One region of the Streptomyces herbicida genome, then DNA from elsewhere that is predicted to be linked to it. Evidence: predicted binding sites of a transcription regulator. Region 1 holds the regulator's gene; each other region holds the start of a gene.

Evidence for each region. The regulator HrcA, encoded in region 1, represses chaperone genes, less so after heat shock. The targets are predictions, from matches to a motif close to TTNGCACTCNGNNNNNCNGAGTGCNAA.
Region 2: a site for HrcA is predicted at 641-667, ahead of groES (co-chaperone GroES). Genes of this name have one in related genera too.
Region 3: a site for HrcA is predicted at 1,406-1,432, ahead of groL (chaperonin GroEL). Genes of this name have one in related genera too.

The regions. Positions count from the first base shown of each region.
Region 1 is NZ_JAUYWJ010000016.1:217,265-219,531, forward strand. It holds gene dnaJ (molecular chaperone DnaJ) at 1-776, opposite strand, end outside; gene hrcA (heat-inducible transcriptional repressor HrcA) at 777-1,793, opposite strand; gene Q8A52_RS31485 (MBL fold metallo-hydrolase) at 1,959-2,267, shown strand, end outside.
Region 2 is NZ_JAUYWJ010000001.1:33,169-35,435, forward strand. It holds gene Q8A52_RS00175 (polysaccharide deacetylase family protein) at 1-442, shown strand, start outside; gene groES (co-chaperone GroES) at 814-1,122, shown strand; gene groL (chaperonin GroEL) at 1,245-2,267, shown strand, end outside.
Region 3 is NZ_JAUYWJ010000002.1:554,185-556,451, forward strand. It holds gene groL (chaperonin GroEL) at 1-1,243, opposite strand, end outside; gene Q8A52_RS06265 (cold-shock protein) at 1,561-1,767, opposite strand; gene Q8A52_RS06270 (ubiquitin-like small modifier protein 1) at 2,199-2,267, opposite strand, start outside.

The DNA of each region.
Region 1 (2,267 bases):
AACATGGGGTGCGGCAGCTCGTGGATCTCGACGTACAGGTCGCCGGCGGGACCGCCGCCGGGCCCGACCTCGCCCTCACCGGCGAGCTGGATGCGCGTGCCGTTGTCGACACCGGCCGGGATCTTGACCGTGAGCGTGCGACGGGACCGCACGCGGCCGTCACCGGCGCACTCCGGGCACGGGGTGGGCACCACGGTGCCGAAGCCCTGGCACTGGGGGCACGGGCGGGACGTCATGACCTGGCCCAGGAAGGACCGGGTCACCTGCGACACCTCACCGCGGCCGCGGCACATGTCACACGTCTGGGCGGTGGTGCCCGGCGCCGCGCCCTCACCGTTGCAGGTGTTGCAGACGACGGCCGTGTCGACCTGGATGTCCTTCGTCGTACCGAAGGCCGCCTCGTCGAGCTCGACGTCGATACGGATCATCGCGTCCTGGCCGCGGCGGGTACGCGAGCGCGGCCCGCGCTGCGACGCCGTGCCGAAGAACGCGTCCATGATGTCGGAGAAGTTGCCGAAGCCACCGGCCCCGAAGCCGCCCGCACCGGCCCCGCCGGCCTGTGAGAGCGGGTCCCCGCCGAGGTCGTAGACCTGCTTCTTCTGCGGGTCCGACAGCACCTCGTAAGCGGCGTTGATCTCCTTGAACCGCTCCTGGGTCTTCGGATCCGGATTGACGTCCGGGTGCAGCTCGCGCGCGAGCCGACGGAAGGCCTTCTTGATCTCTTCCTGCGACGCGTCGCGACGCACGCCGAGCACGGCGTAGTAGTCCGTGGCCACTTACGACTCCGCCAGGATCTGTCCGACGTAACGTGCCACTGCGCGTACCGCTCCCATCGTTCCCGGGTAATCCATGCGGGTCGGTCCGACCACGCCGAGCTTGGCGACTGCCTCGCCGCCCGAACCGTAACCGACCGACACGACGGACGTGGAGTTGAGTCCCTCATGGGCGATCTCGTGGCCGATGCGCACGGTCACACCCGGATCCTTCGCCTCGCCAAGGAGCTTGAGGAGCACGACCTGCTCCTCCAGTGCCTCCAGGACGGGCCGGATCGTGAGGGGAAAGTCATGTCCGAAGCGGGTGAGATTGGCGGTGCCGCCGATCATCAGCCGCTCCTCGTTCTCCTCGACGAGCGTCTCCAGCAGGGTGGAGAGCACCGTCGAGACCGTGCCTCGGTCCTCGACCTCGAAGGCGTCCGGCAGGTCCTCGACCAGCTGGGGCACGTCCGTGAAACGACGGCCCGCGACCCGGCTGTTCAGCCGCGCCCGCAGATCCGCCAGGGACGATTCCCCGAAGGGTGCCGGGCAGTCGACCATCCGCTGCTCGACCCGGCCGGTGTCCGTGATCAGCACCAGCATCACCCGCGCGGGCGCGAGCGACAGCAGCTCCACGTGCCGCACGGTCGAGCGGGTCAGGGAGGGGTACTGCACGACGGCGACCTGCCGGGTGAGCTGGGCGAGCAGCCGGACCGTGCGTGCCACGACGTCGTCGAGGTCGACGGCGCCGTCGAGGAAGTTCTGGATCGCCCGCCGTTCGGGGGCGCTCATCGGCTTGACGCCGGCGAGTTTGTCGACGAACAGCCGGTAGCCCTTGTCCGTCGGGATCCGCCCCGCGCTGGTGTGCGGCTGGGCGATGAAGCCCTCGTCCTCCAGGGCAGCCATGTCGTTGCGGACGGTGGCCGGGGACACGCCGAGGTTGTGCCGCTCCGTGAGCGCCTTGGAACCGACCGGCTCCTCCGTGCCGACATAGTCCTGGACGATGGCGCGCAGCACTTGGAGCCTGCGTTCGCTCAGCATTCGCGCACACCTCCAGAAATGTCGTGATCTTGACGCCCTGCCTGGCACTCTGCTCGTCCGAGTGCCAGAGTTCCCCGGCCCAGTGTACGGCGGTGGGGTACGCCCCGGGCAAGGCCGGTCATGCGCCTTCGTGCCCGTGGTGGCCGTCACGGCTAGCGTCGCCGTATGACGGTGACTTGGGAAGAGCTGGGGTGGGAGCGGGTGGCCGCCGGGGTGGGCAGGTGCCGGCTGCCGGGCTGGGACTGCACGGCGGGGCTGGTTCTCGGTGAGGGTACGGCGCTGGTGGTGGACGCCGGGTCGAGCCTCGGGGAGGGCGCGTGGTTGCGTGCGCGGGCGCAGGAGCTCGCCGGTCACCGTGTGACCCATCTCGCGCTCACCCACCCCCACTTCGACCATGTCTTCGGCGCGGCGGCGTTCGCGGGCGCGGAGGTGTTCGCCGCGGTCGGCACGGACGCGGTGTTCGCGTACGAGCGG
Region 2 (2,267 bases), on a different contig from region 1:
CGCCGCCGGACCCGGGTACGCCCGGCTCGCCCGCCTCCAGTCGGCCGGCGCCGGCGTCCAGAACCACACCCTCGGCCACGCCTCGCTGCGCGGGCTGTCGTACGCGGGCCAGCGCGCCGAGATCTGCGGCCAGCAGGACAAACTCAAGTCCCGCTTCGGCCACCGCCCCCGCCTCTTCCGCCCGCCGCACGGCACCTACGACAGGACGACCCTGCGCGCGGCCGGCGACTGCGGCGTCTCGGCGGTGGTCCTCTGGCGTGCTGAGATGACGGCCGACGGCATCACCTACACCCATGGCAGCGAACGCCTCCGCCCGGGCGACATCGTCAACGTGGCCCCGGACGACTCCACCGCCCGCACTCTCTGCGACCGCACGACCCGGCTACTGCGCCGCGCCCAGTCCCGCGGCCTGACGGTCGGCCGCCTGGAGGACTACCTGTGACGCACGGCCGGCGCCCACCCACCCGCTGGCGACGGCGTCACCGAGCCGATTACAGCCCGTCCGGCGTTTGAGGACGAGGCCGTTCAGGCCGATGCGGGGGTCTGGGGGCGGCAGCCTCCCGGGAGCGGTCACCGCCACGCCGGGCACGCTGCTCGGACGTACGCCAACAGCGGAACAACGGCCGACGCGCCGCGGGCATTGGCACTCCGCTTGACCGAGTGCTAATCGCGGTCATAGTCTCGGCTCTGGCACTCCCCCCTGGAGAGTGCCAACAACGCGACGGGCAGGTCCGGCACCCGCGACGACGGATCGACCTGGTCGCCACCTCAGACAGTTAACCCCGTGAGATCTCCGAAGGGGGAGGTCGGATCGTGACGACCGCCAGCTCCAAGGTTGCCATCAAGCCGCTCGAGGACCGCATCGTGGTCCAGCCGCTCGACGCCGAGCAGACCACGGCTTCGGGCCTGGTCATTCCGGACACCGCCAAGGAGAAGCCCCAGGAGGGCGTCGTCCTGGCCGTGGGCCCGGGCCGCTTCGAGGACGGCAAGCGCGTCGAGCTCGACGTCAAGGTCGGCGACGTCGTTCTCTACAGCAAGTACGGCGGCACCGAGGTGAAGTACAACGGCGAGGAGTACCTCGTCCTCTCGGCTCGCGACGTGCTCGCGATCGTCGAGAAGTAATTCACCCGAAAGCACATTTCGTTGCTTTGAGCTGCGCCCTTGGCCCCCGCGACCCATAAGAAGCCGGGCGCCGGGGGCGCAGTTTTCGTTCATCCAAGATTTCCGAGAGGGCTCACGCTGTCATGGCGAAGATCCTGAAGTTCGACGAGGACGCCCGTCGCGCCCTTGAGCGCGGCGTCAACAAGCTTGCCGACACGGTCAAGGTGACGATCGGTCCCAAGGGCCGCAACGTCGTCATCGACAAGAAGTTCGGCGCCCCCACCATCACCAACGACGGCGTCACCATCGCCCGCGAGGTCGAGGTCGAGGACCCCTACGAGAACCTCGGCGCCCAGCTGGTGAAGGAGGTGGCGACCAAGACCAACGACATCGCTGGTGACGGCACCACCACCGCCACCGTGCTGGCCCAGGCGCTCGTCCGCGAGGGCCTGAAGAACGTCGCCGCCGGCGCGTCCCCGGCCGCCCTGAAGAAGGGCATCGACGCCGCCGTCGCCGCCGTCTCCGAGGACCTCCTCGCTTCGGCCCGCCCGATCGACGAGAAGTCCGACATCGCCGCCGTCGCCGCGCTGTCCGCCCAGGACCAGCAGGTCGGCGAGCTCATCGCCGAGGCGATGGACAAGGTCGGCAAGGACGGTGTCATCACCGTCGAGGAGTCCAACACCTTCGGCCTGGAGCTGGACTTCACCGAGGGCATGGCCTTCGACAAGGGCTACCTGTCGCCGTACTTCGTGACGGACCAGGAGCGCATGGAGGCCGTCCTCGACGACCCGTACATCCTCATCCACCAGGGCAAGATCTCCGCCATCGCGGACCTCCTGCCGCTGCTGGAGAAGATCATCCAGGCCAACGCCTCGAAGCCGCTGCTGATCATCGCCGAGGACGTCGAGGGCGAGGCCCTGTCGACCCTGGTCGTCAACAAGATCCGCGGCACCTTCAACGCCACCGCCGTGAAGGCCCCCGGCTTCGGCGACCGCCGCAAGGCGATGCTGCAGGACATGGCCATCCTCACGGGTGCCACCGTCATCTCCGAGGAGGTCGGCCTCAAGCTCGACCAGGTCGGTCCCGACGTGCTCGGCTCCGCCCGCCGCGTCACCGTCACCAAGGACGACACCACGATCGTCGACGGCGCCGGCAAGTCCGAGGAC
Region 3 (2,267 bases), on a different contig from region 1:
CGCCACCACCGGCGACGATGCCCTCCTCGACGGCCGCCTTGGCGTTGCGGACGGCGTCCTCGATGCGGTGCTTGCGCTCCTTGAGCTCCACCTCGGTGGCGGCACCGGCCTTGATGACCGCGACACCGCCGGCGAGCTTCGCCAGGCGCTCCTGCAGCTTCTCGCGGTCGTAGTCGGAGTCGCTGTTCTCGATCTCGGCGCGGATCTGGTTCACCCGGCCGTTGACCTGGTCGGAGGAGCCGGCACCGTCGACGATGGTGGTCTCGTCCTTGGTGATGACGACCTTGCGGGCGCGGCCCAGGAGGTCCAGGGTCGCGTTCTCCAGCTTGAGGCCGACCTCCTCGGAGATGACCTCGCCGCCCGTGAGGATGGCGATGTCGCCGAGCATGGCCTTGCGGCGGTCACCGAAGCCCGGGGCCTTGACGGCAACGGACTTGAAGGTGCCGCGGATCTTGTTGACGACCAGGGTCGACAGGGCCTCGCCCTCGACGTCCTCGGCGATGATCAGCAGCGGCTTGCCCGACTGCATGACCTTCTCGAGGAGCGGGAGCAGGTCCTTGACGGAGCCGATCTTGGAGTTGGCGATGAGGATGTACGGGTCGTCGAGCGACGCCTCCATCCGCTCCATGTCGGTGGCGAAGTACGCCGAGATGTAGCCCTTGTCGAAGCGCATACCCTCGGTGAGCTCCAGCTCCAGACCGAAGGTCTGGGACTCCTCGACGGTGATGACGCCTTCCTTGCCGACCTTGTCCATGGCCTCGGCGATGAGCTCGCCGATCTGGGTGTCGGCGGCGGAGATGGAGGCCGTGGAAGCGATCTGCTCCTTGGTCTCCACGTCCTTGGCCTGCTCGAGCAGGGCGGCGGAGACGGCCTCGACGGCCTTCTCGATACCGCGCTTCAGCGCCATCGGGTTGGCGCCGGCGGCGACGTTGCGCAGGCCTTCCCTGACCAGGGCCTGGGCGAGCACGGTCGCGGTGGTCGTACCGTCACCGGCGACGTCGTCCGTCTTCTTGGCGACTTCCTTGACCAGCTCGGCGCCGATCTTCTCGTACGGGTCCTCGAGCTCGATCTCCTTGGCGATGGAGACGCCATCGTTGGTGATCGTGGGGGCGCCCCACTTCTTCTCGAGGACGACGTTGCGGCCCTTGGGGCCGAGCGTCACCTTCACGGCGTCCGCGAGCTGGTTCATGCCGCGCTCGAGGCCGCGCCGCGCCTCCTCGTCGAACGCGATGATCTTGGCCATGTGAAGTGGTCCCTCCAGGACTGGGGGTGATTCCTTCGGACCGCGCCCGCGCCCGCGACGGACGGCCCACGGGCCGGTGGTTCCTTGCCCCACCCGGCCTGCGGACCTCACCGACCCGGTCCTTCGTTGTCACTCTCACCTTCAGAGTGCTAACGCCAATGATTAGCACTCGCCCCGTCCGAGTGCAAGAAGCGCCCGCGAAGCGGGGCCCCTCGAGGGGGGTGGTCGGACGGCCCGGGCAGACCGAAGGGCCCGTCCCCCGGGAGGTACGGGCCCTTCGAAGATGAACAGAACGTCGCTGTCAGTCGACGCGTGCTTCAGCTGGTCGCCAGCCGGACCATGTCCGCCTGCGGGCCCTTCTGGCCCTGCGAGATCTCGAAGTCGACCCGCTGTCCCTCTTCCAGGGTGCGGTAGCCGTCCATCTGGATCGCGCTGTAGTGGACGAAAACATCCGCACCACCGTCGACCGCGATGAAGCCGTACCCCTTCTCCGCGTTGAACCACTTGACGGTGCCCTGAGCCATGCCTAACTCCCCTATTACTGGCCCTTGCACAGATCCACACTTCGCGGATCCGGGTCAGACCTCACCCCCCATTGGCTTGGGGGCGTGCGCCGGAACGCGTCGACCGCGGCTGAATGTATCTGTCCAACTGCCGTCTGCAACAGGTCAATCGGACGAGAATTCTGGACGCCACCGGTCCGGAATGTGGTGAGAATTCACCCGAATTCAGGGCAAGTCGGGCCCCATAAAAGGCGCAAATGCCGCAGAAGGCCCGCACACTTTGGCTACTTCTTGTCGGGTCTACGGCATGAATCCAGGGCTTCCGACCCGGAGATCGGGAGCGAGTTCCCCAACTGTACCGCGCTCAACCACACTGAATTGCCCCCTCCGCTTCTCTCACGGAGGAGGCAATCAGATGAACTATCGGTAACTGCCGTTACCCACGGTAATGATCAGCCGCCGGCAACGGCCGGAATGATGGAGACACCCGCGCCGTCGGGGGTCGCCGTTTCCAGGCCCTG